Regions from separate parts of the Bradyrhizobium sp. 159 genome, predicted to be linked through region 3. Evidence: predicted binding sites of a transcription regulator. Region 3 holds the regulator's gene; each other region holds the start of a gene.

Region 1 (3,272 bases), on a different contig from region 3:
ACTACGTCAAATCGCTGCCGCCGGTGGACGGCCCGACGCCGCCCAAGCGCAAGCAGGGCAGCTAGTGCGTGATGAAGGTTAGCTCGATCGTGAGACTGTAACCCCTCACCCGGATCGCATCTATCGATGCGATCCGACCTCTCCCTTCGAGAGAGGTGAACCGTTGGCTCGTACGATATAAACCAAACTTATCCCGCATCGATGACGCACCGTTAGCCGGTGCCGAACGCCTTGAAGGTGATGATGGTGAGGGTGTCCTGGATGCCTGGCAGCACTTGCACCTTCTCGTTGACGAAATGGCCGATGTCGGTGTCCTTGTCGACGTAGAACTTCACCAGGAGGTCGTATTGACCGGCCGTGGAGTAGATCTCAGAGGCGATCTCGGCTTCGGCGAGCGCATTGGCGACCACATAGGACTGGCCGAGCTTGCATTTGATCTGGACGAAAAAGGGAACCATCGCGGTCACTCCGAAAGCACATCTAGCCGGCTAATAGGCCAAAACCGGCCGGATTTAGCAAGCGAACTTGCCTGCCGCCAGATGCGGGTCCGGCGCTCAGCAGGTGACGGCCACGGCGGCGAATGCATCCCTGAGCCGCTGCGCGAGCTCGATCTTGCGATACGGCTTGGTCAGCACGATCGCTTGCGCATGCACGCGGCCCGGATTCAAGCTGGGCGCGATCCGCAAAGGCCATGATCATGCCGCAGCCCGAGCTCGTCCTGATCTCGACATTTGCGCGCAAGGCTCCCGCCAAATGGCTTTTCGGGTCCGGGCGGGCCTTAGCTGGAGCACGGCTGTGTCGCGAATCGGCGTGGCTTGCCGCTGGTCGCGCTTGCTGGTGTTCCACGGTCGCGCTAGGACAGGCCATGGCTGTGTCCGGATCAAGCAGATGTCTCCGGCGATGACGACGCCCGTGGCGCTCACTATCGCCGGCTCCGATTCGAGCGGGGGCGCCGGCATCCAGGCGGACCTGAAGACTTTTGCCGCGCTCGGCGTCTATGGCGCCTCCGCCATCACGGCGTTGACGGCGCAGAACACGCGCGGCGTCACGGGTATTCATGCGGTGCCGGCCGAGTTCGTCACCGCGCAGATCGATGCGGTGTTTTCCGATTTCGATGTCGGCGCTGTGAAAATCGGCATGGTGGCCCAGGCCGCCAGCATTGACGCGATCGCGGCCGCGCTGTCGCGCTGGGCGCCCCGGCACGTGGTGCTCGATCCCGTGATGGTGGCAACATCCGGCGACCGGCTGCTGGCCTCCGACGCCGTCAAGGCGTTGCGCACGAGACTGATACCGCTGGCCTCGGTGATCACGCCGAACCTGCCCGAGGCCGCTGCGCTGCTCGATGCACCGGTCGCGGCCAACCAGGCCGAGATCGAAAGCCAGGGGCGCCGTCTGCTGGCGCTCGGCTGCCGCGCGGTCTTGATCAAGGGAGGACACGGCGAGGGCGCGGAGAGCGTCGACTATCTGGTTGATGCCGACAACGCCATCGCGCTAGCGGCGCCCCGCCTTGCCACCAAGAACACCCATGGTACCGGCTGCTCGCTGTCCTCGGCCGTCGCGGCGGGTCTCGCCAGAGGCGAGGCGCTCGAGCAGGCGGTCCGCAGCGCCAAGGCCTGGATCAGCGCTGCGATTGGCGCCGCCGACCGCTTCAGCGTCGGCCACGGCCACGGGCCGATCCATCATTTCCACAAGTTCTACTGACGACCGCTCGCCCAAGCGGGAGAGGGAGCGCCTGCCCTCCGGGCTTCCAGTGCCAATCTGATCTTGGACGAGGCGCTGCGCGCCATGTCGCCTGATTGTCGCATGCGACTGATATTCGCAGGGCAGGCGAGGCAAGGCGTGATTCGTATCGGAAGGTGCCTCAAGAGTTCAATCGGTCATCCCCCTGTCACGGGACATTGTTACAGGCTGGCGCATGGGAAGTTACGATGTGAGTGACGAGAGCCCGGAGCGGCGCTTTCGCACGTTGTTCATCTCCGACGTCCATCTCGGAGCCCGCGGTTCTCAAGCCGATCTTCTGCTGGACTTCCTGCGCTACCACGATGCCGACACCATCTATCTCGTCGGCGACATCGTCGACGGCTGGGCGCTGAAATCGAGCTGGCACTGGCCGCAATCCCATAACGACCTCGTCCAGAAGCTGCTGCGCAAGGCGCGCAAGGGCGCCAAGGTCATCTACATTCCCGGCAATCACGACGAGTTCCTGCGCAACTATTACGGCACGCATTTCGGCGGCATCGACGTGGTCGAGAACACCGTTCATACCGGCGTCGACGGCAAGCGCTATCTCGTCATTCACGGCGACATCTTCGACCTCGTGGTGCAGAACGCGCGCTGGCTCGCTCATCTCGGTGACAAGGCCTACGATTTCGCGATCCAGATGAACCGCCTCGTCAACTTCTTCCGCCGCTTGTTCGGCGTGCCCTATTGGTCGCTGTCGCAATGGGCCAAACAGAAGGTCAAGAACGCCGTGAACTATATCGGCGCGTTCGAACAGGCGCTCGCCGCCGAAGCGCGACGTCACGACGCGCACGGCGTGATCTGCGGCCACATCCATTACGCCGTGATCCGCGACGAGGCCGGCATTCGCTACATGAATTGCGGCGACTGGGTCGAGAGCTGCACCGCGCTGGTCGAGCACGACGACGGCCGTTTCGAGATCATCACCTGGGCGGATCATTTGCAGAAGCCGGCAACCGTCCCGCAGGTCGCGGCAAGAGCTGCCTGATGCGCATCTTGGTCGCGACCGACGCCTGGCACCCGCAAGTCAACGGTGTGGTTCGGACGCTGACCAAGCTGGCCGACGCGGCAGAGGGGCTCGGCGTCGCGTTCACGTTCCTGACGCCGCAATCGTTCCGCACCTTTGCGATGCCGAGCTATCGCGACGTGCGCCTCGCCATGCCGCGCCCGGCGCGAATTGCAAAGCTGATCGAAGAAGCACGCCCGGACAGCATCCACATCGCGACGGAGGGGCCGATCGGCCTGATGGTCCGCCGCTATTGCCGCCAGCGCAAGCTGCCGTTCACGACCAGCTTCCATACCCGCTTTCCAGAATATGTCCGTGCTCGCGTGCCGGTGCCGGGCTCGCTGATCTGGCGCGCGCTGCGCCGCTTCCATGCGCCCAGTCGCGCCGTGATGGCGGCCACGCCTGCGCTCGCGCGCGAGCTCGCCGAGCGCGGCTTCGACAACGTCGTGCTGTGGCCGCGCGGCGTCGATACCCATTTGTTCCATCCCCGCGCGATCGACCTCTGTCTGCCGGCGCCGGTGTTCCT
Region 2 (3,272 bases), on a different contig from region 3:
TTCGGCACCAGGATCGCCGCCGCCAGGCCCTGAACTAGCCGTGCTGCGATCAGCACGACCGCATTGGGCGACAGCGCACAGGCGAGCGAGGCCGCGGTGAAGATGGCGAACCCCGCCATGAAGACGCGCTTGGCGCCGATCCGGTCACCCAGCGCACCGGCCGTGAGGATGAAGGCTGCAAACGCGATGGTGTAGGCGCTGACCACCCATTGCAGCTCGGCGACCCCGCCGCCGAGCGCCCTGCCCATTGCATCGAGCGCGGTGTTGACGATGGTGACGTCGAGCTGCACCACGCCATAGCCGAGGCTCATGGCGGCAAGCGTGAGGGAGGTTGCAAGATGCGAGCGGGCCCGCGGCGCAGCACTCGCCTTGTCTAAGGTTCGGTGTTTGATGGTGCTTGCTCGCATGCTGCCACCTCGCTTGCAGCCCCATGCGAAATATACCCCTCCGGCGGGCCGTCATGTTTCGACAATGGTCGAATAATGGATGTGGCTGCGCCCGGCCGCCACCCATAAAGTGCATCGCCCGTCTTGTGCGCAGTGGCGCACTGGGATGCGCCGGAAATAAGACGCCGCGCGACCATCGCGCGGCGTCGTCGTCTTGGCTCCGTCTTGCCTCAGCTCGCCGCGCGCAGATTCACCTTGCTCTCGGCGAGCGTCGTCAGCTTCTTGTCGGTCGCCTTCTCCTCCTCAAGCGTCTTGGCAAGCACCGCCGCGCAATCATTGCGGCCGAGCTGCTTGGCCCAGGCGATCAGGCTGCCGTAGCGGGCGATCTCGTAATGCTCAGCGGCTTGGGCCGCATTGATCAGCGCCGCGTCGAGCACGGCCTTGTCGGCAACTTCGCCCGCCGTCTCGTCGGCTTCCTCGATGATGCCGTCGATCGCCGGGCAGTCGATCGCCTTCACGGCGACGCCGTGCATCTTCAACACTTCCTCGAGACGCGCCACGTGCTGCTTGGTTTCTTCAAGGTGCGTCAAAAAGCCCTGTTTCAGCTGCGGGTCGGTGGCCTTGCTGGCCATTTTCGGCAGCGCCTTGGTGAGCTGCTGCTCGGCGTAATAGATATCCTGGAGCTGGTGCACGAACAGGTCGTTCATGGTTTTGATGTCTTTTGTGAACAGTCCCATCGTTCCGGTCCTCTCGGTTCGGGAACACGACGGCATGGGCCTGCACGAAAGGCCGCCTGTTCCGCCATGTCCGGTTGCTGATGGGGCCTAACGAGCACGCGGCACCGACGTTCCAAGACACCCTTCGCTTGCGCTGGAACAATGCCGACGGCGCCAGGATTTGAAACCATCCTCCTTAAACACGAATGCGCTTTCCGAACCGCACGTCGCGACTCATATGCTTAACGCGCGTCGGATGTGAACCACATATGACAAAAGTGGCTGGTCCAACGCAGAACCTATTGTTGTCAAGGGCTGCACAAGCCGCTGTTTTTGCCTTAAATGAGCTGGATCATGCCAAGCGATCGACGCCTGCCCTTTGGCCGTCATCGTACCCGCACTGGCCAATGCCTGGCCGGATCGGTCTTGCCCCCCGCCGGGAGGATGAATGCACGGACTGCTGCCCGCGCTGAAACGCGGCTTCAATAGATGGATTGGCTGGCGACGGCTCGGCATTGCCGCGAGCGTCTTCATCATTGCCTTCGCAATCACCACGCTGGTGCGGACCCTCAAGGGCATCGATACCGGAGTTATCTTGACGGCGTTGACCGAGATTCCTCGCGGGAATATCGGTCTGGCGGCGATCTGCGTCTTCTTCGCGTTCTGCACGCTGACATTCTACGACTTTTTCGCACTGCGAACGATCGGCAAGAAGCACGTGCCTTATCGCATCGCGGCGCTCTCCAGCTTCACGTCCTATTCGATCGGCCACAACATCGGCGCTACCGTCTTCACCGGCGGAGCGATCCGCTTCCGGATATATTCGGATTATGGGCTGAACGCGATCGACGTCGCCAAAATCTGCTTCCTGTCCGGCCTGACCTTCTGGCTCGGTAACATCTTCGTGCTCTCGATCGGCATGGCCATCCATCCGGGTGCGGCGTCGTCGATGGATCAGCTGCCGTCGTCGATCAACCGGTTGATCGCGCTCGGCGGCCTCGCCTCGATCGGCGCTTATCTGGTCTGGCTCTGCATGGGTGAGAAACGGCGCGAGCTCGGCCAGAAGGGCTGGAAGGTGGTGCTGCCCTCGGCGCCCCTGACGCTGGTGCAGATCCTGATCGGCGTGATCGATCTCGGCTTCTGCGCCACGGCGATGTACCTGCTGATGCCGGCCAATCCACCGATCGACTTCATGTCGCTCGCCGTTGTGTTCATCCTGGCAACGCTGCTCGGCTTTGCCAGCCATGCGCCGGGCTCGATCGGCGTATTCGATGCCGCCATGCTGGTGGCGCTTCCCGAATTCGGCCGCGAGGAGCTTCTGGCGACGCTGCTGGTGTTCCGCATCCTCTATTTCGTGATCCCGTTCGGCCTCGCCATCTCCATCATGGGCACGCGCGAGCTCTGGATGAACGTGGTCGCGCCGTGGCAGGAGCGGCGGCGGCTGGCGGAGGCCTGCACCCAGGCCAACCTGCCCAAGCAGGTGGCCGCGATGGAGCGCGAGCGTGCGCTGCGGCAGGCCGGCAAGCGGTAGGCCACTCAGACATAGGTTGCGGGCGGGGCAGCTATCCCCTCTTATTTCCGCCTCAACTTTGCCGTTGAACACGCGGGCCATGATCCCTCCCTCCTTTCGCACCTTCTCCGCAGGCGCCCTCCTGCTTGCCGGGATTCTGACCGCTTTGCCGCTCGAGCGCGCTGCCGCTCAGGACGCCGGCGCCATGCAGATCAGCTGGGAGGTGCGCAACCGCTTCCGCCTGTTCCGCGAAGAGCGCGATTTCCTGCTCCATGTCGAGAATGCGCGCAACCGCAGCATCCTGGCCGCCGAGCAGTCGCTGGAGCTCCAGAGCGAGGGCCGCGGCTGGGCCCGCAACATGGTCAACCGGCTCTGCATCGACCTCCAGGGCCGGGTCAACCAGCCCTGCACCCGCGACAACGTCAAGGAGAACTACATCACCCCGATCGATCATCCCGTCACTGTGCGCCTCCTCGGCGCAGTGCCGGTCGGCGCCACCTGCGCCTGGTCGTTCGATGACGGCGACGGGCCGCAAGCGTCGACCTTCGATTGCGCCGAGCCGGTCAATTTGCGCGTCCGTTACGGCAAGCAGACGGTCGCGACCGTCGACGTCTCCTCCGGCTCCGATCCGACCCAGCGGGTCCAGGCTGAGATCCAGGT
Region 3 (3,272 bases):
GTGGAAGGCGCCTTCGAAGGTGATCATGCGATAGCGATCGGGATGGCCTTTGGCGGCATGATAGCGCCGCACGACCTTGATCACGCATTCCAACGCTTCGGCGCCGGAATTGCAGAAGAACACGAAGTCCGCGAAACTTTCGTTGCACAAACGCGTTGCAAGCCGTTCGCCATCGGGACTCTGGAACAGGTTCGACATGTGCCAGAGCTTGGTCGCCTGCTCCTGCAATGCCTTGACCAACGCAGGATGGGCGTGGCCGAGCGCGTTCACGGCGACGCCCGAGGTGAAATCGAGATAGCGATCGCCATTGGTCGCGATCAGCCAGCAGCCTTCGCCGCGCTCGAAGCCAAGGTCCGCCCTGGCGAAAACGGGAAGCAGATGCGGCGCGGCGCTGTTGGTCATGACCATCACTTGGATGTTGCATTTGGACGTTGAGACCTGCCTGGCATGCCTTGCGCAGCGCACCATTGACCGGTCCGGAAAACGAAACGTGCCGCCTTTTAAGGGCGGCACGCGTCACCATCTTATGCCTGGCAAGACGGGTGTCAATGCCGCCCGGAAAGCCTCGCGAAACGCGAAATCCGTAGTCTTGCGGTGCCGATCTTGCGGGGTTTTCACCACGGAACATGTGGAAGCGAGTCGGCGGACTCTTGCGCGGGAGTCACGCCATATTGTAGCGTTTGGACTGTCAGATACGACATCTCGTGCAGCGGTTCTGATCCCAAGAGTCCTCATGTACCGGCGTAAACGTTCGGGCGTCAGTCACGCGCCCGGCGAGCCTTAAGGGATTCTGACGGCACGGGTTTTTCAAGGCTTAAGCATTCGCTGTGAGGCCCCAGGATGGCGGCGCGCAACGAGGGAAAGGGTGCAATGACGGTTTTGACCTGGTCCGACGATCGCGTCGAGCAGCTGAAAAAGCTCTGGGAGGCCGGACTTTCGGCCAGCCAGATCGCGGCCGAGCTCGGCAATGTGACCCGCAATGCCGTGATCGGCAAAGTGCACAGGCTCGGCCTGTCGGGCCGCGCCAAGAGCCCTTCATCGGCAGCGCCGCGGCCGCGCAAGGCGCGGCCCGCGCAGCATATGATGCGGGTGACCCGGCCGATCTCGCGCGGCAACACCGCGCTGGCGCAGGCCTTCGAGGTCGAGGTGGAGGCCGAACCGGTCACCTACGACAACGTGGTGCCGATGAGTCAGCGGCTGTCGCTGCTGGAATTGAACGAGGCGACGTGCCACTGGCCGGTCGGCGATCCCTCCAGCCCGGACTTCTTCTTCTGTGGCGGCAAGGCGCTGTCAGGCCTGCCCTACTGCGCCCAGCACTCGCGCGTCGCCTATCAGCCGGCAGCGGATCGCCGGCGGGCGGCACCGAAGCCGAGCACGCGGTGATTATTTCCTGAGATCGAACCGGCAGCCGTCACGCGGTGACGGCGCAACAAACCCGACGTCGTCCCGGACAAGCGAAGCGCCGGACCGGGACCGATAGCCACCGCAAGCCGTGGTTACGGGGACTCGGAGTTACCTTTTCGCGCAACAACCACGTCCTGTGGCTATGCGTCCGGATCGGCGCTTCGCTCCGGACAACGCTGCGCGTTGCCGGGAGCTACGCTTGTCCGGGACGACGACCGAGCTTGGTGACGCAGTTGGGCCTACGTCTGCTCCGCCTTTGCAAACCGATCATCCAGCGCATAACCCGCGCCGCGGACGGTGCGGATCGGGTCCTGCTCGCGGCCGAGATTGAGCAGCTTGCGCAGGCGGCCGATATGGACGTCGACGGTGCGCTCGTCGATGTAGATGTCGCGGCCCCAGACGCTGTCGAGCAGCTGCTCGCGCGAGAACACGCGGCCGGGATGCTCCAGGAAGAACTCCAGCAGGCGATATTCGGTCGGGCCGAGATCGATCGGCCGGCCCGAGCGCGCGACGCGGCGCTTGTCGCGATCGAGCTCGATGTCGCCATAGGCGAGCACGGTGGCGAGCCGCTCGGGGCTTGCGCGCCGCAGAAGGCCCTTCACGCGCGCGAGCAGCTCCGGCACCGAGAACGGCTTGACGATGTAGTCATCGGCGCCGGTCGCAAGACCCCGCACCCGCTCGCTTTCCTCGCCGCGCGCGGTCAGCATGATGATCGGGAGCTGCTTGGTCTCGGGACGGGTGCGCAGCCGCCGACACAACTCGATGCCGGACAGTCCCGGCAGCATCCAGTCGAGCACGATCAGATCGGGGATGTGTTCCTTGAGGCGGGTGTCGGCGTCGTCGCCGCGCATTACCGTCTCCACGTCATAGCCGTCGCCTTCGAGGTTGTAACGGAGAAGCTCGGTGAGAGCTTCCTCGTCCTCAACCACCATAATGCGTGCGCCCATGTTGTCGTCGCTCCCTAGGTATTCGGTACCGTCGTGGCGAAGGTCGTCATGTCGCCCTTCGGCCGCTTGTCGGTGATCGCCTGCCCCTCGATCATGTAGAACACGGTCTCGGCGATGTTGGTGGCGTGATCACCGATGCGCTCGATGTTCTTGGCGCAAAACATCAGATGGATGCAGAACGAGATGTTGCGCGGATCCTCCATCATATAGGTGAGGAGCTCGCGGAACAGAGAGGTGCAGATGGCGTCCACTTCCTCGTCGCCCTTCCACACCGCCATCGCCGCCGGCAAATCGTGCGCGGCATAGGCATCCAGCACCGACTTGACCTGCTGCTGCACGAGGTCGGTCATGTGCTCCAGGCCGCGGAACAGTTTCAGCGGATGGAAGTCCGTCTCCAGCGCCGCAACGCGCTTGCCCATGTTCTTGGCGAGGTCGCCGATGCGCTCGAGATCGGTGGCAACGCGCATGGCGCCGACGATCTCGCGTAAATCCACCGCCATCGGCTGGCGGCGGGCGATGGTGAGCACGGCGCGCTCCTCGATGCGCTTCTGAAGCGCGTCGAGCTCGGCATCGGTGGTGACGACGCGCTGGCCGAGCGCGACGTCGCGGCGGATCAGCGCGTCGACGGAATCGACGATCATGCGCTCGGCGATGCCGCCCATCTCGGCGACGAGGCGAGTGAGCTCCTGGAGGTCGGTATCGAAGGCCTTTGCGGTATGTTCAGTACCCATGTCCCGTCTCCTCAGCCGAACCGGCCGGTGATGTAATCCTGCGTACGCCGGTCGCTCGGCGACGTGAAGATCTTGCTGGTGTCGTCGAACTCGATCAGCTCGCCGAGATACATGAAGGCGGTTTTATCAGAGACGCGCGCCGCCTGCTGCATGTTGTGGGTGACGATCGCGATCGTGTAGTTCTCGGACA

What was found. Region 3 encodes PhoB, which activates phosphate uptake and scavenging genes when phosphate is short. Its sites were predicted from a motif close to TGTCATNNANCTGTCAT; they were not measured.
Region 1: a site for PhoB is predicted at 1,876-1,892, ahead of IVA96_RS33675 (UDP-2,3-diacylglucosamine diphosphatase). Genes of this name have one in related genera too.
Region 2: a site for PhoB is predicted at 1,361-1,377, ahead of IVA96_RS33525 (YbhN family protein). Genes of this name have one in related genera too.

The regions. Positions count from the first base shown of each region.
Region 1 is NZ_JADPKE010000114.1:103,329-106,600, reverse strand. It holds gene IVA96_RS33690 (cytochrome c) at 1-65, shown strand, start outside; gene IVA96_RS33685 (Lrp/AsnC family transcriptional regulator) at 213-458, opposite strand; gene thiD (bifunctional hydroxymethylpyrimidine kinase/phosphomethylpyrimidine kinase) at 901-1,701, shown strand; gene IVA96_RS33675 (UDP-2,3-diacylglucosamine diphosphatase) at 1,916-2,728, shown strand; gene IVA96_RS33670 (glycosyltransferase family 1 protein) at 2,728-3,272, shown strand, end outside.
Region 2 is NZ_JADPKE010000114.1:65,055-68,326, forward strand. It holds gene IVA96_RS33515 (MFS transporter) at 1-407, opposite strand, end outside; gene IVA96_RS33520 (ferritin-like domain-containing protein) at 617-1,123, opposite strand; gene IVA96_RS33525 (YbhN family protein) at 1,551-2,633, shown strand; gene IVA96_RS33530 (hypothetical protein) at 2,713-3,272, shown strand, end outside.
Region 3 is NZ_JADPKE010000068.1:53,166-56,437, forward strand. It holds gene IVA96_RS19045 (aspartate aminotransferase family protein) at 1-402, opposite strand, end outside; gene IVA96_RS19050 (GcrA family cell cycle regulator) at 871-1,383, shown strand; gene phoB (phosphate regulon transcriptional regulator PhoB) at 1,644-2,351, opposite strand; gene phoU (phosphate signaling complex protein PhoU) at 2,366-3,082, opposite strand; gene pstB (phosphate ABC transporter ATP-binding protein PstB) at 3,094-3,272, opposite strand, start outside.